DNA from 3 places in the Halomonas sp. ATBC28 genome. Region 1 is predicted to be linked to each of the others. Evidence: predicted binding sites of a transcription regulator. Region 1 holds the regulator's gene; each other region holds the start of a gene.
The links. The regulator LexA, encoded in region 1, represses DNA repair genes until DNA is damaged. The targets are predictions, from matches to a motif close to TACTGTNTANNTANACAGTA.
Positions count from the first base shown of each region.

Region 2: the regulator LexA is predicted to act here: its motif matches at 3,087-3,106, upstream of E0L35_RS17245 (S24 family peptidase).
Region 3: the regulator LexA is predicted to act here: its motif matches at 7,624-7,643, upstream of recN (DNA repair protein RecN).

Region 1 is NZ_VCQL01000027.1:36,205-46,498, reverse strand. Features, by position in the region: gene E0L35_RS22635 (uracil-xanthine permease family protein) at 1-104, shown strand, start outside; gene mobB (molybdopterin-guanine dinucleotide biosynthesis protein B) at 175-768, shown strand; gene moaC (cyclic pyranopterin monophosphate synthase MoaC) at 773-1,570, shown strand; gene moaE (molybdopterin synthase catalytic subunit MoaE) at 1,573-2,040, shown strand; gene E0L35_RS22615 (ribonuclease J) at 2,258-3,868, opposite strand; gene purU (formyltetrahydrofolate deformylase) at 4,099-4,953, shown strand; gene E0L35_RS22605 (energy-coupling factor ABC transporter permease) at 4,978-5,649, shown strand; gene lexA (transcriptional repressor LexA) at 5,658-6,338, opposite strand; gene E0L35_RS22595 (TetR/AcrR family transcriptional regulator) at 6,606-7,298, shown strand; gene E0L35_RS22590 (L,D-transpeptidase) at 7,276-7,812, shown strand; gene nagZ (beta-N-acetylhexosaminidase) at 7,876-8,913, shown strand; gene E0L35_RS22580 (hypoxanthine-guanine phosphoribosyltransferase) at 9,000-9,578, shown strand; gene E0L35_RS22575 (pyruvate, water dikinase regulatory protein) at 9,619-10,294, opposite strand, start outside.
Region 2 is NZ_VCQL01000015.1:76,137-86,430, forward strand. Features, by position in the region: gene oadA (sodium-extruding oxaloacetate decarboxylase subunit alpha) at 1-468, shown strand, start outside; gene E0L35_RS17235 (sodium ion-translocating decarboxylase subunit beta) at 479-1,801, shown strand; gene E0L35_RS17240 (YigZ family protein) at 2,032-2,658, opposite strand; gene E0L35_RS17245 (S24 family peptidase) at 2,658-3,038, opposite strand; gene ccmA (cytochrome c biogenesis heme-transporting ATPase CcmA) at 3,236-3,856, shown strand; gene ccmB (heme exporter protein CcmB) at 3,982-4,650, shown strand; gene E0L35_RS17260 (heme ABC transporter permease) at 4,665-5,432, shown strand; gene ccmD (heme exporter protein CcmD) at 5,432-5,623, shown strand; gene ccmE (cytochrome c maturation protein CcmE) at 5,620-6,129, shown strand; gene E0L35_RS17275 (heme lyase CcmF/NrfE family subunit) at 6,182-8,215, shown strand; gene E0L35_RS17280 (DsbE family thiol:disulfide interchange protein) at 8,212-8,739, shown strand; gene E0L35_RS17285 (cytochrome c-type biogenesis protein) at 8,730-9,200, shown strand; gene ccmI (c-type cytochrome biogenesis protein CcmI) at 9,197-10,294, shown strand, end outside.
Region 3 is NZ_VCQL01000023.1:55,508-65,801, forward strand. Features, by position in the region: gene E0L35_RS21385 (ABC transporter substrate-binding protein) at 1-643, shown strand, start outside; gene E0L35_RS21390 (iron ABC transporter permease) at 633-1,718, shown strand; gene E0L35_RS21395 (ABC transporter ATP-binding protein) at 1,712-2,461, shown strand; gene E0L35_RS21400 (DMT family transporter) at 2,454-3,350, opposite strand; gene dnaJ (molecular chaperone DnaJ) at 3,439-4,581, opposite strand; gene dnaK (molecular chaperone DnaK) at 4,746-6,680, opposite strand; gene grpE (nucleotide exchange factor GrpE) at 6,839-7,480, opposite strand; gene recN (DNA repair protein RecN) at 7,691-9,364, shown strand; gene fur (ferric iron uptake transcriptional regulator) at 9,569-10,021, opposite strand; gene bamE (outer membrane protein assembly factor BamE) at 10,094-10,294, shown strand, end outside.

The DNA of each region.
Region 1 (10,294 bases):
TGCAGTTTGGTGGAGGCCAGTTTACGCTGCAGGGCGTTAGCCTGGCCGCTTTGGTGGGTATTGCGTTGAACTGGCTATTACCCCGTGAGCAAGAGGGCGAGTAGAGTCATCCTCTATAACGCTGTGTGAATCGTTAGAATGGTAGCGTGAGTGATCATCAGGAGTTTAGGCAGCATGGAAAACGAACTAACCGCACCTTTTCCCATACTGGGGATTGCTGCCTGGAGCGGTACCGGAAAAACGACGCTGCTAGAAAAGCTGCTGCCACGATTAAGGGAGTATGGCTTGAGCGTCGCTGTCATCAAGCATGCTCACCACTCGTTTGATGTCGACCAGCCCGGCAAGGATAGCTATAAGCTGCGTAGCGCAGGTGCCGCCCCGATACTGGTGGCTTCCCGTCAGCGCTTTGCGCTGATGCAGGAAACCCCTGACCAGGAAGAGCCTGATTTAGCCCAGCTAATTGCCATGATGGTGCCGCACAAACCTGACCTGGTGATTGTCGAAGGCTTCAAGGCTTGGCCGATTCCCAAGCTGGTGCTATACCGCGAAGGGATTGGCGATGTGGATATTTTAACCGGCCGATGGGTTGAGGCAGTCGCTCTCAGTGCGCCACCGCCTATCGACCTGGCGGCTTCGGTGGCTCAGTTAGATCTAGACGATAGCGAAGCGGTTGCACAATGGGTAGTAACCTGGTTAAGCGCTAAAAACGATACGATGTCTTCAAAAAATACGTCTTCAAAACATATGTCTTCAAAACAGCAATGGTGACAACATGCATCTGACCCACCTTAATACCCGTGGCGAAGCCAATATGGTGGACGTCGGCGATAAGCTGGAAACCCGCCGCGAAGCAGTCGCCTCCGGGCGCATTATAATGCAGCCTGAAACGCTGAAATTACTTAGCGATGGTGAACTGCCCAAGGGCGATGTGTTGGCCACCGCGCGTATCGCTGGTATCCAGGCGGCCAAACGTACTCATGAGCTGATTCCTCTCTGTCACTCACTGGCGCTCTCCAAGGTTTCTGTTGAGTTCGATATTGATGTGGCCGAATCCTGCGTTCATGTGACCTCGCTGTGTCGCTTGAATGGATGCACCGGGGTCGAAATGGAAGCCCTTACCGCTGTCTCGGTAGCCTGTTTGACGCTTTACGATATGTGCAAAGCGGTCGATAAAGGTATGCGTATCGAGGCTATACAACTCGAGAGCAAGCAAGGTGGTCAGCGTGGCGACTACCAACGTATGAGCACCCAGGCGCCGATTGTTACCGGTGACGGCGTAGCCGGAGAAGTCAGCTTGGGGGAGCGCTGCCCTTCACCCTGTGTGCGGGTTAAGTTTTTAGCCGAACTGCGCGAGCGGGTAGGCGAAAGTGAGACCGTCGTGAGCCTCGATCAACTGGCTAGCCGCGACATTAGTGGATTAAAAGCCGCGCTGGCCGAGCAGGATAGTCGCTTTAAACAACTCACCGACCGGCGTACGCTGTGTGCGATTAATCAGGTCATGGCCAATGACGAGGCGTTAGTGACCGATGATGACGAAGTGGCGTTTTTCCCGCCAGTAACAGGGGGGTGAGGGTGGATAATAAGCTGGATATTAAAGTAACGATTCAAGCAGCCCCGTTTCCAATGGACTACGGCTATGACGATGCCTTGGCGGGGCGTAGTGATATTGGCGCGGTGGTGTGTTTTACCGGCTTAGTGCGTGATTTTAATGAAACGCCGGACGTCACAGGGTTAACGCTGGAACACTACCCGGGCATGACCGAGCGTACGCTGACGGAGATTGGTGAACAGGCTTGGCAGCGCTGGTCGCTCCAAGCGGTGCGGATTATTCATCGTGTCGGTTACCTGGGACCAGGCGATCCGATTGTGCGCGTACTCGTAGCCAGCGCACACCGGCGTGAGGCGTTCGAAGCCTGCGATTTTATTATGGATTACCTGAAAACCCAGGCGCCTTTCTGGAAGAAAGAGCACTCTGCCCAGGGCGAGTATTGGGTCAAAGAGCGTCACTCTGATCAACAGGACGCAGCGCGGTGGGAGTGAAGTGCCGCGTCACTGTGCTCGTTGCACTGACACGAAACTGTCATTGCGAACGCAGTGAAGCAATCTCGGGGGTAGGCGCCACCGCTGGTTGAGATTGCCGCGTCGCTGCGCTCCTCGCAATGACATAATAAGAAGGCTCCTCGCGGTGACACGAAACTGTCATTGCGAACGCAGTGAAGCAATCTGGGTTTTATAGCCGTCGTTGAATGATGCCGCTCTAACGGTTAGCGGCACTTTCATACGCAGCAGGTTCTGGCATTTCGGCGGCCATAATCTGTAGATGCACGTCGGGCAGGTGCTGCATATGCTCCGCCAGCCACTGAACCATGCGAGGCTGTAATGCTTGGCGCAAGTCGGCAAGCGTCTCTGCTGCAATCTCCTCAAGCTGATCATCCAGCCAATCATTAAAGCTATCTTCATCCAGCGGGCTGGCCCCCGAGGCATCCAGCATCAAACGGCCAATACGCGCCCATCCAGTGTCAGTCGCCGTCACTGGCAGCGCTAAGTATAAGCTACCGCGACGGGCCTTGTTGGCGTCGTGCACGTCAAGACCAGGATGGGGCACCACGCTGTTTTGACTGACTATGCAGGGCGGCTGCGGATAGCGCGACTCACAGCGCAGCCCGTGACTGTCAAAGCAAATTAGATCGCCGTTCACCGGCGCCAATGGAGCGCTAATGCCTAGCTGTTTGGCAATAGTCTGATGAGCCTGCTGATGGCGTGCTTCGCCATGCACCGGTATGAGATGTTTTGGCCTGACCCACTGATACAGCTTGATCAGTTCATCCTGGGCGGGGTGCCCGGTAGCGTGCAGCTCAGGGTGGTTGAACTCGTCGTAGAGGTTGACACCTAAGTGCGCCAAACGCTTTTTAAGCTGTTCAATGGGGCGTTCATTGCCAGGAATGGCTTTAGCCGAAAAAATAACGTTATCGCCCGGCTGAAGATCCACAAAAGGGTGGCGACCCTGGGCGAGACGCTGTAGCGCAGCACGGGGTTCGCCCTGGCTGCCGGTGGCGATAATCACCACTTCATCCGGGGGGAGGTAGCCTAGGTCATGATTGGGCACCAGCGGCGGTAAATCATCCATATAGCCGAGCCCCCGGGCAACGCTGACCATGCGCTCCATTGAACGGCCCATCAAGCTAATGCGTCGGCCACACTTCTGAGCGGCGCGCCCTATCGCTAACACCCGGGCAAGGTTACTGGCAAAGCAGGAGACCACCACCCGGCCCTGGCAGTTGCTGAGGGTTTTTGTCAGGGCGCGGGCGACGTCCCCCTCGCTGCCGGAGTGCCCGGGCATGGGGGCGTTAGTGGAATCGCCCACTACCAAGTCAACCGGGGCAAGGGACTTGAAGAGGGCTGCACTGATCGGCGTGCCGATAATCGGTTCAGGATCGAGTTTCCAGTCGCCGGTATGTAAAACGCGATAGCCACCGGCCATCATTATTAGCGCACAGCTTTCGGGAATGGAGTGGGTTAAAAGTAAATAGCGCAGCGTGAATGGCCCGCTCTCTAGGGCCTCGCCAGGTTCAATGACATGGATAGCCGCACTGCTAAGCTGATGCTCGGCAAATTTTAGCCGCAACAGGCCTGCCGCCAGCGGGGTGGCGTAAATGGGGCAGTTCCACATCGGCCATAGCCAGGCTGCGGCACCAATGTGGTCTTCGTGACCATGGGTGATAAATAGCGCTTTGGGCACGATCTCTAGTGCTTTCGGCGTATCAAGATTGGGTACCTGCAGTGGCGAGTTGGGAAGATCCTGGCGGATCATCATGCCGCAGTCCACGGCTATCCAGTGATCGTCATAGCCGTATAGCGTTAGATTCATTCCAATCTCACCGCATCCCCCCAGCGGCAACATGCGCAGCGGTGGACGACGACGGGGACGAATTTGAACGCGTGGTGAATGCATCTGTTATGAAAAACCTAAAAAGTAGTGACTTAACTATACGGGAAGGCAGGGGCAGCTAACAATCATCCATGGCCTTCCGATACACTATGCGACCTAAGCCGCTGGTTTGTCATAATTAACTTAGCAATAGGTCAAGAGTAGCTCACATGTCTCATTATTATCGTTTAGTAGTTTCCTGTCCTGACCGGGTGGGTATTGTTGCACGGGTATCGAGCTTTATTGCCCAGCAGGGCGGCTCCATTACCGAAGCCAGCCAGCACTCCGATTTAGAAACCGGCTGCTTTTTTATGCGCTACGAAATTCTGGCGGATTCGGTAGGTATGTCGGCGGAAGCGCTGAGCGCGGCATTTGAACCGATAGCCAGCGAATTCAATATGCAGTGGTCGCTGGTGGATACCCAGCAGCGTAGGCGCGTAGTGCTGATGGTGTCGCGGGAGTCACATTGCTTGGTAGATCTACTTTACCGCTGGCAGGCGGGGGAACTGGATTGCGACATTGTCGGGGTTATCTCCAACCATGATGATATGCGTTCGCTGACGGAGTGGTACGGTATTCCTTATCACCATGTACCGGTCGACCCCGACAATAAGCAAGCATCGTTTGCCAAGGTTCAGGCCGAAATCGACAGTGCCCGCGCCGACTGCGTGGTGCTGGCGCGCTATATGCAAATACTGCCCCCTGAGCTGTGCGCGCGTTATGCGGGGCGAGTGATCAATATTCACCACAGCTTTTTGCCCTCTTTTGCCGGGGCTAAGCCCTACCACCAGGCCTACCAGCGGGGGGTTAAGCTGATTGGCGCTACCTGCCACTATGTGACCGAGGAACTCGACGCAGGCCCTATCATCGAACAGGATATCCATCGCGTTAGCCACTGCCATACACCCACGGATTTAGTGCGCTTTGGACGTGATGTAGAAAAAGCCGTGCTCGCTCGCGGTTTGCGCTGGCACTTGGAAGACCGCGTGCTGGTGCACGGTAACAAGACAGTGGTATTTAGCTAACGCTCATCAACCTGAGAGGCAGCCATGTCATTCGCGCAAAGTGTATTAGCGCCCTGGGCGCTGCTGCTCACCTGGCTACTCTCGTTAGCAGTGATCGCATGGGCGCTTTGGGGGCGGCCCTGGCAGGTGTTGATAGCGGATTCAGCGCTTCAGCACCGCTGGCTGGGTGCTACGCTGGCGGTGATGCTGATGTGGCAGCTTCGTGCCCAGGCTGTTGATTGGCTAACGCTACACCTTGTTTTTACAGTATTGATGACACTCGTTTTTAAAGCGCCATTAGCGCTGATTAGCAACGTGCTGATCAACATTGCCATGGTGGTGATTGGCAGCAATGAGTGGATGTTGCTGGGGGCAAATGTGCTGGTTACCGGGATCGTCCCGGCGGCCGTTATTGGCACGGTATGGCGGCTGGTAGATCGCCGCCTGCCGGATAACTTGATGGTATTTCTGTTTGCCTGCGGCTTTTTTGGCGCGGCGCTGGCAACGCTGGGAGGAGGCTTGGCGGCGGTAGTGCTGATTATCGTCGCGGGTACAGACCCTGAGGCGATCTATCTCGCCCAGGAGTATGCGCGTTTTTTACCACTGCTAATGCCTTCAGAGGCATTTATTACTGGCATGCTGCTGAGCATCCTGCTGGTCTATCACCCAAACTGGGTGGCCACCTTCAATGACCACCGCTATATCGACCTGCAGTAGCGGATTTATTAGCCGAGTGCCTGGCCGTTGCCACCACGAATTACGCCGACTCCAACGCCTTCAATATCGAGCGCTTGAGAGCGCAGGTCGATTTCAATGGGCGCAAAATCAGGGTTCTCTGCAAACAGCGTCACTTGGTGCCCCTGGCGTTTGAAGCGTTTAACCGTTACTTCATCGTCCAGGCGGGCAACCACGATCTGGCCATCGCGAACCCGGTCAGTGCGATGAACCGCCAGTAAATCACCTTCCAAAATGCCAATATCCTTCATGGAAAGGCCGCGTACGCGCAGCAGATAGTCAGCTTTGGGAGTGAAGTACTCGGCCGGTAGCGGGCAGTAGCGATCAATATGTTCGGCGGCCAAAATGGGGCTGCCGGCAGCTACTTCCCCGATCACAGGCAGGCCAGTGGGTGGGGCTTCCACGTTGGTTGTGGGTAAGGCGGTGACTGCGCTATCCAGGACTTCTTGAGGTTCCTGGTTGGGCAGGCGGATGCCGCGAGAGGTGTTGCGGATAATGCGAATAACACCTTTGCGTTCCAGCGCGCGCAGGTGCTCTTCAGCCGCATTGGGTGAGCGGAAGCCAAGTGCTTTGGCAATCTCGGCGCGGGTAGGAGGGTAGCCAAATTCGCCCATGGTCTTAACGATAAAATCAAACACGTGCTGTTGGCGAGCGGTTAGCGGACGCGACATACCAGACTCCATAAATAGTGAATAGACAGTAACAAGTTAAATGTCGACTTAATCAATAAGTGTTTAAGTATACAGTATGTTCCTCTGTCCAGTATATGGCTTGTCAGTGCCTATTGCCGATGTCTATGCAATTTTTCTAATCGTTTGAAACTAAGTTTCTGCTTATTTAATACGTCACATTTTGTCAATAAATCAAGCGTTGAGCCCGCCTACGTTATGGCATAGTATTTTGCTATGTTTTAAACAACTGTTTCCCTGGAGAGCGACATGGCTCAATCTGATACGGTGACCCGTATACTCGACACCGCCGAGGTGCTGTTTGCAGAGCGGGGTTTTGCTGAAACTTCGCTGCGCAACATCACTAGCAAAGCGCGGGTTAACTTAGCCGCTGTTAATTACCATTTTGGTTCCAAAAAAGCCTTGATTCAGGCCGTTTTTGCCCGCTACCTGGATCCGTTTAGTCAGCGCTTTCATACTGCTCTAGATGAGCTCGAGGGCCAACACGCCGGGCGCGTTATCCCGCTGGAAACACTGCTCGAGACCATGGCAACTACCGTTCTCGCGGTGCCCGCCGAGCGCAATAGTTTGAAAGTGTTTATGCGCCTGCTGGGTCTTGCCTACAGTCAAGCACAGGGACATCTAAGACGTTATATCCAGGAAGAGTATGGCGATGTGTTTACACGCTTCACCGAGCTTGTGCGCAAAGCAACGCCGGATCTGCCTGACGCCGAGCGTTTTTGGCGGCTACACTTTGTGCTCGGCACGGTAATCTTTACCTTGTCTGGCCTCGATGCGCTACGCGATATCGCGGAGAAGGATTACCACGAGCAGGTCTCTGTGCGTGATTTGGTCAGGCGATTGCTCCCGGTAGTGGTGGCTGCTATGAATGCGCCGTTACCCATAGCCCTTGACGGTGCCAAGCCAGAAGAAGGAAAACATGCGAACTCCTACGCTAGCTGAGCTACCTCCAACGGAACATATCTGGCTGGAGATTGATACTACCGAACAGTTGCTGCGCTGTTGGCGAGGGCCAAAAGTGCTCCATGAGTGTTCTATTTCATCCGGTGCTGCCGGAAGCGGGGAGCGCAACGGCAGTGGTAAAACCCCTCGCGGGTGGCACTATGTGCGCGCGGCCATTGGCGGTGATATGCCCGAAAATGCGGTGTTTCGAGGTCGCCGCTGGACGGGCGAGACATTTTCGCCCGAACTCGCCGAAGAGCATCCAGAGCGTGACTGGATTCTGACCCGCATACTGTGGCTGTGTGGCTTGGAAAAGGGCGTGAACCGCGGTGGTCAGGTGGACTCGCAACGGCGCTATATTTACCTGCACGGGACGCCGCCTGACGAGCCCATGGGCGTTGCTGCGTCCCACGGCTGTATTCGTTTACGCAATAGTGATTTGCTCTATATCTTTTCGTTAGCGTTGCCGGGCACCCCTGTTTGGTTGCACGGTGGACGCCAGTCCTTTGACTGATCAGATTTTGACACCGCTAGACGATCGTCTAGAATCATCGCCCCTTTTCATGGACCTATCACGATGACTCAACCGTTAGGCCCGGTCATGCTTGACCTTGAAGGCCCAAAATTGACGGCTGCAGAAAAACGCTTGCTGCTAGAACCGACGGTAGGGGGCGTAATTTTGTTTGCCCGCAACGTTGAAAATGGCTATCAGGTTCGCAAGCTCTGCAGCGATATTCGCCGTGTGCGTGCTGATTTACTGCTTGCCGTGGATCAAGAAGGCGGTCGCGTTCAGCGCATAAAAGAGGGGTTAACACGCCTGCCTGCCATGGCGCGTATCGGCGAGTGTTACCGCGCTGCCCAGGGAGAGGGGCTGGCGTTAGCTAAAGATGCCGGCTGGTTGTTAGGGATGGAGATGGCTGCCTGCGGTCTGGATCTGAGCTTCGCCCCGGTACTTGATGTGGAGAGCGGTCTATCCAGCGTTATTGGTGATCGTAGTTTCAGCAGTGACCCACAGCACGTAGCCCAGCTGGGCAATGCATTTATTCAGGGGCTTCACGATGCCGGTATGGCCGCTGTGGGTAAGCACTTTCCCGGCCACGGTGGTGTCGCGGCGGACTCACACGTTGCATTGCCGATAGACGATCGCCCGCTAGAAGTGATGAAACAGCACGATCTTGTGCCCTTTACCCAGTTAGCTTCACAGTTAGATGGGATTATGCCTGCACACGTTATTTATAGTGCTTTTGATACGCGCCCAGCAGGCTTTTCACCCAACTGGTTGGGCATGCTGCGGGAATCGCTAGGCTTCAAAGGCTGCATTTTTTCAGATGACCTGAGTATGGCCGGCGCCCACGAGGCGGGAGACCCCAAAGCGCGTGCCCAGGCAGCGCTGGCAGCAGGCTGCGATATGCTGCTGGTATGTAATGACCGAGCCTCCGCGCTTGAAGTGATGGAGGCATGCCACGGAATCAATTCTAAGCGCCCCGCTAAGTTGCGCTATAGCCGTGCGCGCCCAGACCTAGATGCGCTGAGTGCATTGGGCCGTTGGCGTCGTACTCACGCTAAGCTGGAAGCGCTAGCGGATAAGCCCCAGTTCAGCGCAGAAGCCGAGTAAGCCCAGTGCGGAAGCAGAGTAAGCCCAGCGCTGAATAAATCTCTTACTTAAATAAATGAAGTTTTAACCCGCCGTGGAGTTGGTAGATGTCAAAGTTGGATAAAGAAGCATTAGAGTCGCTGGACTCGATGCGTGAGCTGATGGATAACGCCGACTGCCTAATTTCTCAGCAAGAGGTAGAGCGGGCGCTGGATCGTATGGCGGAAGAGATTACTCGGGATTTAGGCGATAAACTGCCGGTTTTTTACTGCGTAATGAATGGTGGCTTGATTACCACCGGTCATCTGCTTACCCGCTTGGGCTTTCCGTTGGAAGTAGATTATTTGCATGCCACTCGCTACCGCAACGAGCTGCGCGGCGGCGAGCTTTTTTGGCGCGTTTCCCCTGAAGTGCCCATGGCGGGCCGTCACGTAGTGATTGTTGACGATATCCTGGATGAGGGGGCGACCCTGGCGGCCATTTTGGCTTACTGCGAAGAGGCCCAGGCCGCCAGCGTTACCACAGCGGTGTTGGTCGATAAACAGCACAACCGCAAAGCAGTGCCTGGGTTGAAAGCCGACTACTGCAGCCTGGAAGTTGCCGACCGTTATGTGTTTGGCTTTGGTATGGATTACAAAGGCTACTGGCGCAACGCGCCGGGAATTTTTGCCCCCAAAGGCATGTAATCCACTGGGGGCTTGCGTAGTTTTTGTAGTAGTTTTTACATTAGCGGGGCGAGAAACGCCTCGCTAAGCCGGTTTCAGCAATCATCCGCGTTGAAATCTCCTCCACCGAGAAGCGTGTCGCATCGATGAAGGGAATGTGCATGGTGCGGTAGAGCGACTCGGCCTGTTCCACTTCTTGTAGGCACTGATCCATCGAGCTATAGCGGCTATTGGGGCGTCTCTCGTTGCGAATTGCCGACAAGCGTCGCGCATCGATGGTTAACCCAAACAGCTTTTGCCGATGGGGCACGAGCGCCTTGGGTAGCTTCAGCATGCCATCTTCGTCTAAATCGTCTTCCGTCAGCGGGTAGTTAGCCGCCCGAATGCCAAACTGCAGCGCCAGATAAAGCGAGGTAGGTGTTTTGCCGCAGCGCGAGACGCCAACCAGGATGATATCCGCTTTATCGTATTGGTGGGTGCGTGCACCGTCATCATTATCTAGCGCGAAGTGGACGGAGTGGATACGATCCATGTAGACATCATCGCTGCCTATCGAGTGAGTGCGCCCAACGCTGTAGGAGGAGTGGGTCTCTAGTTCTTGCTCTAAGGGCTCCAGAAAGGTGGAAAAAATATCGACCTTAAAGCCGGACGCCTTACGAATAACGTCGCGTATTTGTTGATCCACAATGGTGTCAATGATAATGGGGCGATGACCATCCCGGTTGGCTGTCGACTCA
Region 2 (10,294 bases), on a different contig from region 1:
TTGAAGTTCCTTAAAAACCGCGACAATCCCGACGCCTTTGAACCTGCCCCCCAGGCAACTGACGCAAGTGCTGAAAAGACACCCGCCAAGGTGGAAAGCAAAGCGCCAGTGGCTAGCAGTGGCCCGGAAACCTATACCGTTAAGCTCAACGGTAAAGCCTTCGTGGTGGAAGTGTCTGAAGGTGGTGAACTGGGCGAAGTGCAGGAGCAAACGGCGGCCAGCACTGGCGCCCCCAAAGAGGAAGTGTCTGCACCCACTGGTGAGAGCATTGATGCGCCGCTGGCCGGCAATATCTTCAAGGTTAATGTTCGCCCTGGCGATAAAGTCGCTGAAGGGGATGTGGTGATCATTCTTGAAGCGATGAAAATGGAAACCGAAGTGCGTGTCAGTATCGCAGGCACTGTGTCTAAGGTTAACGTCAGCGAGGGCGACAGCGTAGCCGTAGGCGATGCGCTGATCGAGCTCTAAGGGCCCAGTAATGGATAAATTAGTAACGTTATGGGAAGGCTCTGGGCTATATAACCTTGAGCTTGGCCAAGCCGTCATGATCATGGTGGGGCTACTGCTGCTTTACCTGGCCATTTATAAGAAGTTTGAGCCGCTGCTGCTGGTGCCGATTGGCTTTGGCGGCATTCTGGCCAATATTCCCGAAGCAGGGTTGGCGATTTCAGCGCTAGACCAAGCGATCGAGGTGGCGAAACCCGCAGTGCTACAGCAGATAGCGGCAGCGCTGGGCGCGACGCTGGATCCGTTAGCGAATGCGGAAGCCTGGCGTGAATCGTTAAAAGTGATAGCCCACGATGGCGTCGCACCGGATCAGGTGCGTGCCGCACGTGATATCGCCGTGGGCGTCGGCTATAGCGATGGCATGCTTTACAACTTCTATAAAGTAGCAATTGGTTCAGGTATCGCCCCGCTGATTATCTTTATGGGTGTGGGCGCCATGACCGACTTCGGTCCGCTGCTGGCCAATCCGCGCACGCTGTTTTTAGGTGCGGCCGCTCAGTTTGGCATTTTTGCCACTTTGTTTGGTGCCGTGGCGCTCACCTCGATGGGCATCATGGATTTCTCGCTCAATCAGGCCGCCGCCATTGGTATTATTGGCGGGGCGGATGGCCCGACCTCCATCTACGTCTCCAGCGTGCTGGCGCCGGAGCTGCTGGGTGCTATCGCGGTGGCTGCCTACGCCTATATGGCGTTGGTGCCGCTGATACAGCCGCCCATCATGCGTCTGCTGACCACCGATAAAGAGCGTCAAATCAAGATGACCCAGTTGCGGCCGGTCTCCAAGCTGGAAAAAATCATCTTCCCGCTGATGCTGCTGATTCTGGTCGCGCTGTTTCTGCCCGATGCGGCACCGCTACTCGGTATGTTCTGCTTCGGTAATCTGATGCGTGAGTGTGGCGTAGTCGAGCGCTTGTCGGATACCGCGCAAAACGCCTTGATCAATATCGTCACGATTATCCTGGGACTGTCGGTAGGCTCCAAACTGATGGCCGAGAGTTTCCTGGCATTTGAGACGCTGGGGATATTAGGTCTGGGTATTGTCGCCTTTGGTATCGGCACGGCCGCTGGGGTATTGATGGCCAAGCTGATGAACCTGGTGAGCAAAATGCCCATCAACCCATTGATCGGTGCCGCGGGCGTTTCCGCCGTGCCTATGGCAGCGCGGGTGGCGAATAAGGTGGGGCTGGAGTCCAACCCACATAACTTCCTGCTGATGCATGCCATGGGCCCCAACGTGGCGGGTGTTATTGGGTCGGCAGTCGCGGCCGGGGTAATGATTAAATACCTGGGTTAACTAGTCCTCTGCCATCAACGACATAGGGGTGTCATTGCGAACGCAGTGAAGCAATCTGGGGTTGGTTCTCAGGGTAGGCTTGAGATTGCTTCGTCGCAGGCTCCTCGCAATGGCCGGTGAGTGTCATCGCGAGCGAAGCGCGGCGATCTCGGTTTGTTTGCCACCGCAGAACGAGATTGCCGCGTCGCAAGCTCCTCGCAATGACATATGGGGCCCTTTCATCTGCTGCGTTATGCCTTTGGTGCAGAGAGAACCTCAATAGCACTCTTCAAGCGGTTTTCTAGCGGGGCAAGGTCAAGCGGGCAGTCCCGTGGCCAGCCAATGGTCAGGCGAACGCCATCACCATCGTAGTCGGCTTGCTCAATAGGGATGTCGTGCTCTTCGCACCAGGCGCGGGCAATCGCTTCATTGGCAAAAGTAAGGCGCAGGGTGTAGGTGTCGCGCTCAACCACTTCCCGGGTAGCTAGTGTCTCAAGGGCATGGCTAACCGCCTGAGCGTAGGCGCGGGCTAAGCCACCGGTGCCGAGCTTTGTACCGCCAAAATAACGAATGACCACACAGCCAATCTGGCCCAGTTGGCTCCCCTGGAGAACCTGATACATGGGGCGGCCAGCGGTGCCGCCAGGCTCGCCATCATCGGAAAAGCCAATCAGATTTTGCTCGCCGGGTGGCCCGGCAATGTAGGCAGTGCAGTGGTGGCTGGCATTAGGATGCGCGGTTTTCGCCGCATTCAGCAGAGTAGTGAATGCGTTGATATCGGGAGCGTGGCAGATCCAGGTGATAAATTGGCTCTTTTCTACTTCAATGTCAGCCGTGTGCCATGACCCTGTGGGTAACTCGGGAACCCGATAGCGCATTAATGCTCCGTAAAGGTAGTCTCACTTTTCACACCCATTACCATGCCGAGTACCTGAATATCCCGGTTGTGCAAAAATAGCGCTGGCTGCAAAGTATCTTCTGGCCATAGCTCTACGCCAAAGCGACTGATAGAGAGCTGCCTCAAGGCGATCGTTTGCTGGTTTATTTCGGCAACGGCAGTTTCTGTCTGGGTATCGTGTTGATAGCGCCGGATAATAATGACATCGCCATCGAACAAGTTGCAATCACACAGTGCATTGCCACGCACTTTGAGTGCATAGGTATTGCGTCGGGTAATGCTAGGCGCCATTGCGTAAGGGCGCGGTGCCGGTTGTCTACGGCCAAACGTAACGGTAGGTGCTGCCATCGATAGGGTCATCAAAGAATCTCCATTGCATGTTCTTTCATACAGTGGTTTTCATTGTAGACCTGTTTTTGCATACAGTGCCAGAGATAATTGCTCTCACGACATATTGATGAAGGTCACGCTGCGACCCAGCGCCGCATTGTGTGAGTGGCGAGAAAGGGGCTTTACGTGTAGAGTTCGACGCGAAATCAATATGCCAGGAGAGACGCTTGAGCCTGTGTCTACAAGCCCGCCAGCTTGCCTGTGAACGCGATGACCGCTGGCTGTTTCAAGGGTTGGATCTGGAGGTTCGCAGCGGCGAGATAGTGCGAATTGAAGGGCCCAATGGTAGTGGTAAAACCAGCCTTCTGAAAATTCTCTCCGGCCAGCTCAGTGACTACCAGGGCGAACTGTTCTGGAATGGCGCTGCGATGAACGAAGCACGTGAACATTTTCTCGCGAATTTGCTCTATTTAGGACATGCACCGGGCATTAAGTCAGGGCTTTCCCCGTTAGAAAATTTAGCCTGGTATCAGGCGTTAAGCGGGGAAAGTGGTAATGAAGATCAGCGCCTGGAAGCTCTTGAGCGGGTTGGGTTGGCAGGCTTTGAAGATGTGCCCGCAGGGCAACTCTCAGCAGGGCAACAGCGCCGTGTGGCTCTGGCGCGCTTAACGTTAACGCCGCGCGCCCTATGGGTACTGGATGAGCCTTTTACCGCGATTGATCGCCACGGCGTCGCTGATCTAGAAAGACAGCTGGTTGCCCACGCTCAGGCGGGGGGCTGCGTGTTAGTAACGACACACCACGAGTTAACCGCTTCACCGTTGCTCAGACGGATATCCCTAGGGTAAAGGAGAAAGGGTTGCACAGCTCTTTACATGGCGCTTCAAATAGCTCTTCACACGGCTCTTCACAAAGTTCGGAGACCGCTCAACAGGTTTCAGCAGTGCCACTGCGTGAGCATAATGGTGGGTTAATGACCGCAGTGAAGGCCACGCTCGTGCGTGACTTAACGCTATTGCTGAGACGCCGTGGCGAAGTGCTCAACCCACTGGTGTTTTTTGCCCTGGTGATCACGCTGTTCCCGATCGCTATTTCGCCCGACCCTGAGCTGTTAGCGGTGATTGCTCCAGGTTTGCTGTGGGTCGCAGCTTTGTTAGCCGCGCTGCTTTCATTAGACAGCCTGTTTCGCAGCGATTATGACGACGGTAGTCTGGAGCAACTGCTATTGGCGCCGCAGCCGTTAGTCGCGCTAAGTTTGGCCAAAGTGGCCGTGCACTGGCTGCTGACAGGCCTACCGTTGGCGCTGATGGCGCCGATATTGGGTATTATGCTGGCGCTGCCAGCGGGCAGCTACGCCGTGCTGGCGCTGTCGCTTGCCCTGGGTACGGCAAGCTTGAGTTTGATTGGCGCCATCGGTGCGGCGTTAACCGTTGGCTTGGCACGGGGTGGAGTGCTGCTCTCGCTACTGGTGCTGCCGTTGTATATCCCGGTGCTCATTTTTGGCGCAGGCGCGGTGCAGGCGGCCATTTTTGGAGAGGGTGTCTCCGCACACCTGGCTATCCTGGGCGCGCTGCTCGCCGCCTCACTCATGTTGGCGCCGTGGGCGATTGCCGCATCGCTGCGTATCAGTATTAACGGTTAAGGACAGGACACGCTATGTGGGCCTTTATACATAAGCTGGGATCACCCAAGTGGTTCTACGGCATTAGTGCCAAATTACAGCCCTGGTTTTGGGCCGCGGCGGCGCTGTTGATCGTCACTGGCTCGCTGTGGGGGTTGGCGTTTGCGCCAGCGGATTACCAGCAGGGTAATAGCTTCCGAATTATTTACGTCCATGTGCCGGCGGCCTTTTTGGCTCAGTCTATCTTCATTGCCATGGCGGTTTCCGGCCTGGTGTTTATGGTCTGGAAAATTAAAGTCGCCGATATGGCGGCGGCGGTGATGGCGCCTCTTGGCGCAGCTATGACCTTTGTCGCGCTGTTTTCCGGTGCCGTATGGGGTGTGCCCACTTGGGGCACCTGGTGGATGTGGGATGCACGGCTAACGTCAATGCTGATCTTGCTGTTTTTGTACTTGGGCGTAATTGCTCTGCGTGGGGCTTTTACCAGCCGCGATAGCGCCTCACGGGCAGCCTCGGTGCTGGCCATGGTGGGGGTGATCAATATTCCCATCATCAAATACTCGGTGGACTGGTGGTACACCCTGCACCAGCCCGCTTCATTTACGCTGACCTCGCGCCCGGCCATGCCTACTGAAATGTGGCTGCCTCTGGTCATTATGGTGCTGGGTTTTTACTGCTTTTTCATTGCCTTAACGCTGATGCGCACACGCAGTGAAATTTTGCGCCGCGAAGCTAACAAACGCTGGGTACAGGAATTGGTGACCGGCCAAGTGGTGAAAGTACCGGCAGAGGAGGCTCGCTAATGGCGTTTGACTCATTTTCCGAATTTCTCGCCATGGGTGGTCACGCGCCTTATGTGTGGTCTGCCTGGGGCGTGACAGCGCTACTGCTGCTCGCCACCGTATGGCATGCGCGTGCTGAACAGCGCCAATTGATTAAAGGCTTGAAACGCCGTGCAAGACGCGCAAACAGCGCAAGGGGAAACGCCCAATGACGCCTAAACGTAAACAGAAACTCTTTATTATCCTGGGCCTTGTGTCGCTGGCCGCGATTGCCGTGGGGCTGACCCTGTACGCGCTGCGCGCTAACATCAATCTGTTTTTCAGCCCGGTACAGATCGCCCAGGGCGACGCGCCCATGGAGCGGCAGATTCGCGCCGGTGGCATGGTGAAAGAGGGTTCAGTATCCCGTGACCCCGAGAGCCTGGACGTCGAGTTTGTCGTCACCGATTACGTTGATGACCTGGAGGTCTACTACAGCGGCATCCTGCCCGACTTGTTCCGCGAAGGCCAAGGCGTGGTAGTGATCGGAGAGCTTCAGTCCGATGGTCGTTTGTACGCCGATAAAGTGCTTGCGCGCCACGATGAGAACTATATGCCCCCTGAAGTCGCCCAGGCACTTGAAGAGGCGGGCTATTCGCCAGCCGACTACCAGGCCAAAGCCGCGGAAGTGGGTAAACGCCTGGACGAAGAAGGCGTACCCCAAGCAAGCGAATACTAAGACCCACCGTTTAACCGCCTTGCCTTACCGCCAGTGCTGGTTCGGAGCGCACATGTTTATCAAAATGATTCCTGAAATTGGCCACTTTGCCCTCATTATCGCGTTGCTGATGGCGGCGGTGCAGGCCGTGATGCCGCTGGCCGGTGCCGCCACCCGTCGCCCGCTGTGGATGGCCTATGGTCAGCCCATGGCGGTGGGGCAGTTTGTGTTTATTGCCATTGCCTACGCCTGTTTGACCGCCAGCTATATGCTGGACGATTTTAGCGTGGCGAACGTGGCCAACAACTCCAACTCGCTGCTGCCCTGGTACTACAAGTTCAGCGCGGTGTGGGGCAACCATGAAGGGTCGGTGCTGCTGTGGAGCTTTATGCTCGCGGGCTGGGGGTGTGCGGCCAGCCTGTTTACCGGCAACCTGCCGCGGGATATGGTCGCGCGAGTAATGGGCGTGATGGGTATGGTTTGCGTCGGCTTCTTACTGTTTATTCTGATGACATCGAACCCCTTCGAGCGGCTACTGCCCGGTATGCCCCAGGATGGCGCCGACCTTAACCCGCTGTTGCAAGACTTCGGGCTAGTAGTGCATCCGCCGATGCTCTACATGGGCTATGTGGGCTTTTCCGTGGTCTTTGCATTTGCCATTGCAGCGCTGATGGGCGGGCGTTTAGACGCGGCCTGGACCCGCTGGGCAAGGCCCTGGACGAATCTGGCCTGGGCATTCCTGACCGTGGGTATCGCGTTAGGCAGTTGGTGGGCCTATTACGAGCTTGGCTGGGGTGGCTGGTGGTTCTGGGATCCGGTCGAAAACGCTTCACTGCTGCCCTGGCTGACGGGAACCGCACTGGTTCACTCACTCGCGGTCACCGAGAAGCGCGGCTCGTTTAAAAGCTGGACCGTGCTGTTGGCGATCTCGACCTTCTCGCTGTCGCTAATGGGCACTTTCCTGGTGCGCTCTGGGGTGCTGACCTCGGTGCATGCGTTTGCCAACGACCCGGCCCGCGGTTTCTTTATCCTGATGCTGCTGGCCATTACGGTAACGCTGTCGCTGCTGGTGTTTGCCCTGCGCGCTCCGCGGGTAAGTCATAAGGTGGGGTTTAACTGGCTCTCCCGGGATGCGCTGCTGCTGGTTAATAATATCTTTCTGGTGATTATGACCGTCACCGTGCTACTGGGTACCGTCTATCCGCTGATTCTGGATTCTCTGGGGCTGGGGAAAATCAGCGTGGGCCCGCCTTACTTTAATACCCTGTTTGTGCCGCTTACCGTGTTGATGTGTATCTTTATGGGGCTTGGCTCGGTAACGCGCTGGAAGAGCATGGCGGCACGGGATCTGATTCGTAAACTGTGGTTAGCAGGTGTGGCCGCATTGGTGATCGGCATATTAATGCCGCTGCTGTACCGTGGCGAGTGGAACCTGTTTGTCTCCCTGGGCATTGTCTCTGCACTCTGGATTGTGCTGCCGATGGTGCGCGATGTATTCGATAAAACCCGCCACGCCAGTTCGTTTTTGGCCGGTGTTCGTAAGCTCTCCCTGGCTTATTGGGGCATGGTGCTGGGGCACGTAGGTGTTGCGGTCACTATCGTCGGCGTGACGGTAGTGTCCAACTACAACATTGAGCGCAACGTGCGCATGTCGCCGGGCACCACGGTCGAAGTCGCGGGCTATCAGTTCACCATGACCGAGTTAACCGAGCGTCGTGGCGCTAACTTCCTGGCGGATACCTCGATTCTACAAGTGCAGCGCGGCGACTCAGGCAGCAGCTTTACCATGCGGCCCGAAAAGCGTCTCTACCTGGCCACCGGTATGCCGATGACGCAAGTGGCCCTGCGCCCAGGGCTGTTCCGCGACCTCTATGTCGCCATGGGTGAGAACCTGGGCGATGGCAGTTGGGCAATGCGGGTGCAGTATAAGCCGTTCGTCCGTTGGCTCTGGCTGGGCGCACTGCTAATGGCGTTTGGCGGTGTATTGGCGGTGCTCGACAAGCGCTACCGCCGTACCGCATCCACCCGTGAAGCGCCCAAAGTGGCTAGCCAGGATGATAGTACTCAGAACAGTACTCAAAATGGCGCACGGGAGGCCACGGCATGAAGCGACGGCTACTGCTATTACTGTTGCCGGTGTGTTTTTTAGCCCTGGCGCTGTTCTTTTACCAAGGCCTCTCGCTGGACCCCTCCCAGCGGGATTCAGCGCTGATGGCGCGGGATTTCCCGACCTTTGAAGCAAGCACGCTGCGTGATGAGAATCGCCGCGTTGACCAAACGCTGTTAGAGGGTGAAGTGACGCTGGTGAATGTGTGGGGCGAGTGGTGTCCGGCCTGTAAGCAGGAGATGCCGCAACTGCTGGAACTGGCTGATAACGACATTCGCATGGTCGGGGTCAACTACCGCGATACCCGCGAGAAAGGCATGCAGTTTCTCAGCGAATTTGGCGATCCGTTTGAAGTTAATATTTTTGATCCGGAAGGCGAGCTAGGGTTTGATCTTGGCGTCTACGGCGCCCCGGAGACATTCCTGGTCGATGCCGACGGGGTCATTCGCTATCACCATAAAGGCTACGTATCACCGCAAGACGTGCGCGAGCGAATTCTTCCGGAGGTGGAAAAATGGCGCTAATGCGAACCATGGCAGCGCTACTACTGCTGGTCATAGCGTTTGGTGCAGCGGCAGGTGGTATCGAACTGCGCGAATTTGACGACCCGGTCATGGAGAAGCGCTATCACGATTTAACCGCCTCCATGCGCTGCCCACTGTGTGAAAACCAAGCCATAAACGATTCCGATGCACCCATTTCGGCAGATATGCGTGAGCGGGTTTATCAACTGTTGCAAGACGGGCAGTCGGATATCGAAATTATCAACCATATGGTGCAGCGGTTTGGTGAATATATTCTCTACAACCCGCGTTTAGAGAGCCGTACCTACCTGCTTTGGGGCTTGCCCATCGCCCTGGTGTTGCTAGGTGCAATGGTGGTTGTGCTGATGATTCGCGCCCGCCGTAACGCCTCTGCTAAAGCGTTGAGCGCCGAAGAACGCCAGCGCATAGACGCGCTGACTAACCGTAAGGGGTCTTCATGACGCTGCTCTGGATAGCCATTGCCATTCTACTGCTCCCCGCGCTGTGGCTGCTGGTTTCGCCGCTAAGAAACGCGCGTGCCCTGCATGACCAGCAGCGCGATTTTGAAGCCAACGACACTTCCGCCGAGCAGAACGTGGCGATTTTCAAGCGCCGCTTGGCGTCACTGGAAGCGGCTCTTGAACGCGGCGACATAGATGCCGCACGCTTTGAGGAAGACCGGCTGGAACTCGAGCGCAGCCTGCTGGAAGACACTGCTTTTCGCGAGCGTCGGCCGCTAAAGGCTGCCAGCGCCGGCCGTATTGTCGTGCCTGTGGTGATGCTCGCTGTGGTCGCTGTTAGCGTTATTTGGTATCAGCAAAAGGGCGCTGAGGGCGACCTGGTGCTACTGGCCGTGCAGCAAGAAGTGCAGAACGACCCTGATGGATCGCTTGCCATGTATATCGAGCGCATGGAGGAGCAGGCCGAACGCCAGCCGGATAATCCCAATGTGTGGAGCGAGCTGTTTCCGCTCTACCGTGAAACCGGACAAATGCCTAAGGCTGTGGACGCCCTGGAGCGCCTGATCGAGATTGAAGGGCGCATTCCACCGCTGCTTGCGCAGTTGGCGCAAATTCGTTTCTTTATGGCTGAGCGCGAGCTTACCGACGAAGTACAAGCGTTGGTCGACGAGACGTTGGAGCAGGATCCCCGCCAGCCCACCGTGCTGGGCTTGCTGGGCATTAATGCCTTCGACAACGGCGATTACGAGCAGGCTATTGACCACTGGCGCCGGGCGATTGCCAATATCGAGGATCCCAACACTGTGTCCTCGCTACGCGACGGCATTCGCGTGGCTCAGGAGCGATTGGGTATTGAACCCGAAGAAGCCGTCACCGAGGGCACCGGCATTCGTGTGCGTGTCTCGCTGGATGAAGAGCTCGTCGGGCGTGTGGATGGCGATGCCAGCGTCTTTATTACCGCCCGCGATATTGAGGGCGAGTTACCGCCCCTGGCCGTGGTGCGGGCACAGGTATCCGAGCTGCCTATGACCGTGACGCTAGATAACAGTGTCGCGATGTCTCCCCAGGCGCAAATATCCCAGGTACAGGAAGCC
Region 3 (10,294 bases), on a different contig from region 1:
CATGCGCATCATCGGCCAGATCATGGACGATGAAGAGGCGGCGGAAGAGTTCATCGAGTTTGCCGAGACACAGTTGGCACGGGTAACCGATGTCATCGCCGAAGCGAACCCAGAGCGCCCCAGCGTGTTTATTGACCGGGCCGGTGGCTACTCCGACGAGTGCTGCATGAGCTTTGGCCCTGCCAACTTTGGCGACTATGTCACCCTGGCTGGCGGTAGCAATATTGCCGATGGCATCATTCCTAACAGTTTCGGCAACCTGAACCCTGAACAGATTATTGCTGCCAACCCTGATCATGTGGTTGTCACCGGCGGCAACTGGGACGCCTACGTGCCGGGTGGCAACTGGGTCGGCGTAGGCCCAGGGTCTGATTTGCAAAGCGCTCGCGCTAAGCTTGAAGCACTGACCGAGCGCACCGCGATGACCGGCATCAAGGCGGTGGAATCAGGTAACTTCCACGCCATTTGGCACCAGTTTTACAATAGCCCCTACTACTTTGTGGCCGTGCAACAGCTAGCCAAATGGCTACACCCAGAGCTATTTGAAGACCTGGATCCCAACGCCACGATGGAAGAACTACACGAGCGCTTCTTACCCATCGACTATGAAACCGGCTACTGGATATCACTCCATGACGACTGATACGAGGATGACGGAAACGGCGGTAACAGAACGCCTTTCACAGGGGCGCGCCTTCTACCATAGCCAGGTTTTCCGCCGCCAAATGATATTGGCGGCACTGGTTCTAGCGCTGTTTTTTAGCCTTTGCGTTGATCTGGCGCTGGGGCCTGCCCGCTATAGTCTGGGTGAAGTGGTCGCAGCGCTATTCACACCAGACAGCGTCAGCCAGCAGGCCCGAGTTATTGTTTGGGAAATCCGCATGCCGGTAGCGCTGATGGCGCTAGTGGTGGGCGCCAGCTTGTCGGTGGCCGGGGCACAGATGCAAACCATTCTGAGCAACCCGCTAGCCAGCCCGTTTACCCTGGGGATCTCCGCCGGAGCCAGTTTTGGCGCCGCGTTGGGGCTTGCTTTTGGTGTCGCCATTGTTCCCGCAGCCATTGAGTTTGTGGTGCCCATCAATGCCTTCGTGATGGCCATGTTCACCGCGTTCTTAATTCATGCTTTAAGCCTTAAGCGCGGCGTGACGGTAGAGACGATTGTGCTGCTCGGCATCGCCATGGTGTTTATCTTCAACTCGCTGATGGCGCTGATTCAGTTCTTTGCCAGCCAGGAAGCGGTCTCCGCGGTGGTGTTTTGGACGATGGGCAGCTTAACCAAAGCCACCTGGCCCAAGTTCTGGATCGCCCTTAGCATTCTTGCCTTATCCATGCCGCTGCTTGCCCGGCATGGTTGGGCGCTGACGGCCATGCGCCTGGGCGACGCCAAAGCCGAGAGCATGGGCGTCAATCCCCGCGCGCTGCGTTTGGAAGTGCTGGTGCTGGTGTCACTACTTGCCGCCATCGCGGTGGCGTTCGTGGGCACCATTGGGTTTATTGGCTTGGTGGGGCCGCATATTGCGCGCATTTTGCTGGGTGAAGATCAGCGCTTCTTCCTGCCCGGTTCGGCGCTGTGCGGCGCGCTCATCCTCTCCGTTGGCTCAGTTATCTCCAAGGTCATTATCCCCGGCACTATAATCCCCATTGGCATTATCACCTCGCTGGTGGGCATTCCCTTCTTTCTGTTTCTGGTGCTTAACCACAAGAAGGCCTCATGGTAACCCTACAACTGAACCGTGTATCCGCCCGCTATGGGCGTCGCCCCATTCTGGAAGATATCACCACGCCCTGCTTTCAAGGGGGGCAAGTCGTCGCTCTGCTAGGGCCCAACGCAGCGGGTAAATCGACGCTTTTTCGCCGCGTGTTAGGACTATTGAAAGGCGAAGGCGAAGTGATTATCAGCGGCACCAGCGCCGAACGCCCCGTGGGCTATATGCCCCAGGACACCGGCGCCAAGGCCGTGCTGACGGTATATGAATCAGTGCTTTTGGCACGTATGCAGGGGCGCGGATTAAAAGTGCAGCCTGAGGATTTAGCGCAGGTTGATCGCGCGCTGGAGGAGCTCAGCATTACGGCCCTTGGCGAACGGGATATTGGCGACCTTAGCGGCGGGCAGCGCCAGTTGGTCAGCGCTGCCCAGGCCCTGGTGCAAGAGCCCGAGATTCTGATGCTGGATGAGCCCACCTCGGCACTCGATTTGAACCGCCAGATCAGCCTGCTGACGGTGCTGCGCCGGTTAGCCGATGAGCGCCAGATGCTGATTCTGGTGGCGCTCCATGACCTGGGGCATGCACTACGTTTCGCCGATGCCGCCATGATGCTCGAAAATGGCCGCTTGATCGCCTGCGGCTCCACTGCTGAAGTGATTACCCCTGCGCTGCTACGTCAGGTTTATCGGGTATCTACGCGCATCGAGTCCTGCTCGAAAGGCCAGCCGCAGCTTATCGTCGAAGCCGCTATCTAGCCCTTTGCCTAAGCCGCCGCCCTTCCATCGCCGCTAGCGCTACCCCACTTAACATCAGCGGTAGCGCTAGCAGGAAGCCGCTGGAGACCGGTATTCCAAACAGCACCCAATCGGCGAGCACAGGCCACACCAGGGCAATATATTCAAAAGGTGCCAAACGCGACGCCTCGGCGTAGCGTAGAGCTAATGTCATCGCGATATGCGCAGCACCGCCAAACAGACCCGAGAGCACCAACAACGAAAACTCTACCCGGTTGAGTGCTGCCCAGCCCAGTGGGAGCGTTGCCAGCCCGGCTAGCGCGGCCACCAAAATAAAGTAGAAGGCGATTGAAGCCGCTGTCTCGGTGCGTGAAATACGCCTGACGGTTAATAAAGCACCTGCCGTTAGCAGCGCACCCAACGCCCCTAGCGCATACCCGGCCACTTGGCCGTTACTGGAACTGGCATTGAGCCCAGGCAAAATCAGCACGGCCACCCCGGCAAGCGCCAGCACCACACCACCCGCGCGATTAAGCGAGCAGCGCTCCCCCAGCAGCAGAACACCACCAATCGCCATAAAGACCGGGGTAAGCTGAGCGAGCAATGTTGCCTCGGCCACTGGCAACAGCGCCACCGCGGCAAAGGAGGCAAACATTGCCGCCGCCCCCATCCCAGAGCGCAGCGCATGCCCCAGCGGACGGCGCGTAGCCAGCCCACGGGGAAACTCCCGCCGCAGCAAAAGGAAAACGACGATAGGCAGCAGCGCAAACAGCGAGCGGTAAAACACCGACTGCCCCACAGGCACTTCGTCACTGACTGCCTTAATACACACCAGCATCCCGGTAAACAGGGCGCCTGACAGTATCCGCAGCAAAATACCCATGGTGGGCCGTTCTTCAAGGTGATCCATTGCGTGCAGCATTTCCTAAACAGCAAAAACCCCCGGTGAACCGAGGGTTTTTGGACTAAACACCTAACTGCTTACTATTATCTCAGACTTACGGCTTCATATCTTCAAAGAAGCTTTTCACGCTGTCAAAGAAGCCGGTTTTCTTCGGCGAGTGGTTGTGGCTATTGCTGTCGTCGAAGCTTTGTTGCAGCTTGCGCAACAGGTCGCGCTGCTCGTCGTTAAGCTTCACCGGTGTTTCCACTACCACCTTGCACAGCAGGTCGCCGGGCATACCACCACGCACGGGCTTCACGCCTTTACCGCGCAGGCGGAACAGCTTGCCTGTTTGGGTTTCCGGCGGAATCTTCAGCTTCACGCGGCCATCTAGCGTCGGCACTTCAAGCTCGCCACCTAGCGCTGCATCAACAAAGTTGATCGGCACATCGCACTGCAGGTGCTTGCCGTCACGCTGGAAGATGTGGTGCGGCTTGATCGCCACCTGCACATACAGATCCCCTGGCGGGCCACCGTTCACGCCGCTTTCGCCTTCGCCATTCAAGCGAATACGGTCGCCGGTATCCACACCGGGCGGAATCTTAACGGACAGCGTGCGTGTCTCACGTACACGGCCTTCGCCATTACACTTATGGCACGGCACTTTAATGTGCTGGCCAGAGCCATGACAGGTCGGGCAAGTCTGCTGCACGGCAAAGAAGCCTTGCTGCATACGTACTTGACCGTGACCGTGGCAGGTAGGGCACGTCTCTTTAGAAGAGCCGGGCTCAGCGCCGCCGCCATCACAACGATCACACTCGATATGCCGCGGCACACGAATGTCCACCGTGGTGCCTGAAACGGCGTTTTCCAGATCCAGCTCTAGGTTATAACGCAGGTCGGAACCGCGTGCCGGGGCATTGGGGCCACGGCGGCGACCGCCACCTCCGCCAAAAATATCGCCAAACACATCGCCGAAAATGTCGCTGAAATCACCAGCGCCAGCACCGCCGAAACCGCCGCCACCTTGGCCATCAACGCCCGCATGGCCGAACTGGTCATAGGCAGCGCGTTTTTCACCGTCGCTAAGCACTTCATACGCTTCGGACACTTCGCGGAATTTTTCCGCGGAGGTGGTATCGTCCGGGTTTCGATCAGGGTGGAATTTTTGCGCCAGACGGCGATAGGCCTTCTTGATCTCTTTCTGATCGGCCCCTTTTTCGACACCCAGGACTTCGTAATAATCGCGTTTGGACATAGGCCCTACGCCTCCTGGTTAGCTACGCACTCAACTGCACATTTAGCTATGTATTCAACTGTATATTTAACTACGTGATACTTAACTACGTGCGTCTTGGCTGCGGAAACAGCAACGCGGGAGTAAGCTCCCGCGTCACCGCTTTCCTTGGCAGAAAGAGGATGTTACTGCTTTTTCTGATCGTCGTTGACTTCTTCGTACTCGGCGTCAACCACGTCTTCTTCCGGCTTGGTGCCCGCGTTCTCGGCACCTTCACCGCCCTCTTGCTGCGCCGCTTCGGCCTGCTCGGCGTACATCTTCTGGGCTAGCTGGCCAGAGGCTTCGGTCAGTGCATCCAGTTTCTTCTGAATGTTATCGACGTCGTCACCTTTAACCGCTTCTTCCAGCTCGCTGATGGCCGTTTCAATCGCCTGCTTCTCGTCGTCAGTCGCTTTGTCGCCAGCTTCTTCCAACGTTTTGCGCGTAGCGTGAATCATACCGTCAGCTTGGTTACGCAGCTGCACCAGCTCTTCGAACTTTTTGTCCTCTTCGGCGTGAGCTTCAGCATCACGTACCATCTGCTCGACTTCTTCCTCGGACAGACCGCTAGACGCCTTGATGACAATCGACTGCTCTTTGCCAGTGGCCTTGTCTTTTGCCGATACGTTCAGAATACCGTTGGCATCCAAGTCGAAGGCGACTTCGATCTGCGGCACACCGCGCGGTGCAGGCGGAATGTCAGCAAGATCAAAACGACCCAGCGACTTATTCTGCGACACTTGCTTGCGCTCACCCTGCACGGCGTGAATGGTCACCGCCGTTTGGTTGTCATCCGCCGTTGAGAAGGTTTGTGTCTTCTTGGTCGGGATGGTGGTGTTCTTTTCGATCAGCGGCGTCATCACGCCACCCAGGGTTTCGATACCCAGGGTAAGCGGGGTAACGTCGAGCAGCAGAACGTCTTTAACGTCGCCACCCAGTACGCCGCCCTGAATCGCGGCACCAACGGCAACCGCTTCGTCCGGGTTAACGTCTTTACGTGCTTCTTTGCCGAAGAAGTCAGCGGCTTTCTTCTGCACCATCGGCATACGTGTCTGGCCACCGACCAGGATCACTTCGTCGATTTCAGAGGCAGATAGGCCTGCATCTTTCAGGGCCATTTTGCACGGCTCGAGCGAGCGCTGAACCAGCTCTTCGACCAGTGACTCCAGCTTGGCACGAGTCACCTTAACGTTAAGGTGTTTCGGGCCAGTGTTGTCGGCGGTGATGTAAGGCAGGTTCACATCGGTCTGCTGAGCGCTAGACAGCTCAATTTTGGCTTTTTCGGCAGCTTCTTTCAGACGCTGCATGGCCAAGTTGTCGCCAGACAGATCAATGCCACTGTCAGACTTGAACTGGTCTACCAGGTAGTTGATCAGCGCCAAGTCAAAGTCTTCGCCGCCCAGGAAGGTATCACCGTTGGTGGCCAACACTTCAAACTGGGTTTCGCCGTCGACATCGGCAATTTCGATGATCGAGATATCGAAGGTGCCGCCACCCAGGTCGTAGACCGCGATGGTTTTGTCGCCGCGGGATTTGTCCATACCGTAGGCCAGTGCGGCAGCGGTCGGCTCGTTAATAATGCGCTTAACGTCCAGACCGGCAATGCGGCCGGCGTCTTTGGTCGCCTGACGCTGGCTGTCGTTGAAGTAGGCCGGTACGGTAATGACCGCTTCGGTGACTGCTTCGCCCAGGTAGTCTTCGGCAGTCTTCTTCATTTTCTTCAGCACTTCCGCGCTTACCTGCGGCGGTGCCATTTTTTTGCCTTTTACTTCAACCCAAGCATCACCGTTATCAGCTTCGCTGATTTTGTACGGCACCATCTTGATGTCTTTCTGGACAACGTCGTCTTTAAAGCGACGGCCAATTAGACGCTTGATAGCGTACAGGGTGTTTTCTGGGTTAGTAACGGCCTGACGTTTAGCCGCCTGACCTACCAGCGTTTCACCATCATCGGTGTAGGCGATGATAGAAGGCGTCGTACGACCGCCTTCGGCGTTTTCGATAACTTTAGCGCTGTCACCATCGAGCACGGCCACACAAGAGTTAGTGGTGCCCAGGTCGATACCAATTATACGTCCCATAGCAATACCTCGAATTCGGTTGTTACAAAACTGAAAATTTAGTTTTTAAAGCTTGTCTGCGGGTTTCCCCGCGGGGTTGCCCTTTATTTGGGGGCCGCCGCTGACATTTCAAGGGCTTTTTTTCACACACTTTTTTCAAACTCTGTGCCGCCAGTGGCTTAATCGGCTTTTTTACTCACTACAACCATCGCTGGGCGCACCAGGCGTCCATTGAGTAAATAGCCTTTCTGCATAACGTCCATCACGGTGTTCGGTTCGAGATCCGGGTTAGGCACCATGGTCATGGCTTCGTGCACTTGCGGGTCGAAGGGTTCACCATGGGGTTCAATGCTTTCAACGCCGAACTTGTTGAGTACATCCAGCTGCATTTTCAAGGTCATGGAAACACCTTCACGATGAACTTCCGATGCACCCTCTTCCATGGTCTCAAGCGCTTTTTCCAGGCTATCTACCACTGGCAGCAGCTCTTTAACGAACTTCTCCAGGGCAAACTTGCGGGCTTTTTCCGCTTCCTGCTCCGCACGACGGCGCACGTTTTGCGCTTCAGCGGCGGCGCGAAGGGCTTGATCCTTGGCTTCGGCCAAGCTCTGCTCTAACTCACCTACTTGGGCTGCCAGCATTTCCGCTTCCGGGTTGTCGACGCTGTCTTCTAGCGCCTCTTCGTCATTGATCAATCCTTCCAGTTCGCCCTCCATCAAGCGCTCTTCAGCAACCTTCTCAGCTGCTTGCTCGGCGCCATCGGCGTCTTGCTCGTGGCGGGCCAGCTCATCGTCCATTGGTGTTTGCGGTTCTTTCGCCATGTTGTGCTCCTAAAAAGTAGAGCGCGGCCACGCGGGCGGCGCGCAAAGAAGTAAGCTTTAAGTCACTCGCTTTGACTGATCATGCACGCTATATGGGGGCCATAAATTCCATCTCAAGAGGTGCATTGAAGTGAGTTATTAACTACTGTATAAATCAACAACTATTGGATAAGTATCCAGCTTCTATGCTGTACCGCCTCAGGAGGCGCCATGCTTACTCAGCTAGCTATTCAAGATTTCGCCATTGTCGATCACTTGGAACTCGACTTGACCGGCGGTATGACCGCGATTACCGGGGAAACCGGCGCGGGCAAATCGATCCTGTTAGGCGCCCTTGGGCTCTGCCTGGGCGAGCGTGCCGACGCCGGAAGCGTGCGTCACGGCCGCGAGCGTACGGACCTCTCCGCACGCTTCGACATTCAACACCTGCCCGCCGCCATCGAGTGGCTAGCGGCGCGGGAGCTCCCCGCTGAGGAATGCTTGCTGCGCCGTGTGGTCACCGCCAACGGCCGTTCCAAAGCCTGGATTAACGGCCAACCCGCGACTATCTCGGATCTAAAATCCCTCGGCGAGCAGCTGATTCAAATTCATGGACAGCATGCTCACCATGCGCTGATGCGCGAAGAGACCCACCTTGCCCTGCTGGACGATTACGCAGGCCTAAACGATGCCACCACTCAATTAGCCGAAACGTTCCGCGAGTGGCGCAGTGCGCGTCGGCACTTGAAGAAGCTAAGCGAAGAAGGCAGTGAAGTTGAGGCCAAACGGCAGTTGCTGCGCTACCAAGTAGAAGAGCTGGATCAGCTCGGTTTAGCGGAGGGTGAATTAACCACGCTAGAAGAGGAGCAGCACACCCTGGCTCACGCGGAAGAGACCCTGCGCGAAACCCAGTTCGCCGCCGACTGCTGCGCCAGCGACGAGGGCGGCGCGCTCTCTTTGCTCAACCAAGCGTTCGCCCACTTGAGCGCGCTACCAGGCAGTGACAAAGGCACCCTGGCAAACACCCTTGCCATGCTGAGCGATGCGCGCATTCAAGTGGAAGAGGCCTCCAGCGAACTCAATCGCCTTGCCAACACCACCGAATTAGACCCTGAGCGGCTCGCCTGGGTTGAAGAGCGAATGACCGACGTCCATCGAATTGCCCGCAAGCACCACGTTGCTCCTGAAGAGCTATGCGCCCTGCATGCTGAGCTACAGCGGGAAGTCTCTCAGCTAGAAGAGGGTGGCAATGACCTGGAGGCACTCAGTGCACGGGTTGTCGAGCTACGCGAGAGCTACCGCCAAGCGGCAAAAAAACTCAGCGAGAGCCGTCAAAAAGCCGCGCTTCGCTTGAGTAAAGAGGTGCAGCAGCAGCTGGGCTTTTTGGCCATGGGCAAAGCCCGTTTTGAAGTGGAGGTGACCGCAAAAGACGCCCCCTCCCCTGAAGGCCTTGATCGCGTGCAGTTTTTGATTAGCGCCAACCCCGGCCAGCCCGCTCGCCCATTGACCAAAGTCGCCTCCGGCGGTGAGTTATCGCGGATTAGCCTGGCGATTCAAGTGGTCGCGGCGACGCACTCAACCGTGCCCAGCCTGGTGTTTGACGAAGTGGATGTGGGTATCTCAGGGGCCACCGCAGAGATCGTTGGCCAACTACTGCGCAAACTGGGCGAAAACGGCCAGGTCATGACCGTGACCCACCTACCCCAGGTGGCAGCACAGGCGCACCAGCACCTGCATATCGAGAAACAGGCGAAGCGCGATACAACGCTGACCCAGATGGCGCTACTCGACGAACAGGGCCGCATCAGCGAACTGGCGCGCATGCTGGGCGGCGTCACGCTTTCTGACCAAACCCTCGCCCACGCTCGGGAGATGCTGCACGCCAGCCAACGCCCGCCGCACTGATTGAGCGGGCGCCCTGCGCCGTTTCTGTGCATTTCTATAGCGCACAGCTATACAGCACATCTGCACATAGCAAAACAAACGCCCCTGATCCACTTGGCGCATCCAGTTAACATTCTGCTAACCAGGAATTCGGCCAAATGGCTCAGGGGCGCTTATATTTCGAACCGCGCTTAACGGTCTGCGACTAACAGCGACCTACGAACACTATTTCTTGTTCGTCGGCCCGCTGTCCTGGCGCGTCACGTCGGAACCGCGCGGACGTACATATAGCACCAGAGCATGATCCACTAGTTCGTAGCCGTGCTCTTCAGCGATTTCTTGCTGACGGCGTTCAATGATTTCGTCAACGAACTCAATGATTTCGCCGCTTTCTAGGCACACCATGTGGTCATGGTGATCCTCTTGGGTCATCTCGAATACCGCATGGCCTCCGTCGAAATTATGACGAATTACCAAGCCCGCTGACTCGAACTGAGTCAATACGCGGTATACGGTTGCCAAGCCAACATCTTCGCCCGCATCAATCAGTGTTTTGTACACTTCTTCCGCGCTAAGGTGGTGCTGACCCGAAACATTTTCGAGAATTTGAAGTATCTTGACGCGCGGCAGGGTCACTTTTAGACCGGCTTTGCGCAATTCATGGTTCTGATCGGCCATGGTCGCTCTTCGCAGTAACTGGTTAGGTCGGGTATGATCAACCGAAACCACGATAGTGAAGAATAGGCCCAAATGCAAAAATTGACTCAAATCATCACGCTCTCCGTTGCCCTTACTGTCATTAGCGGCTGCAGCTACGTAGGCGTGTACAAGCGCGATATTCCCCAAGGCAACCTGGTCACTCAGGAAATGGTCAGCCAGCTTCAGCCAGGCATGACCCAAGAGCAGGTGACTTACGTAATGGGCAGGCCATTGCTGGAAGCGCCCTTTGAC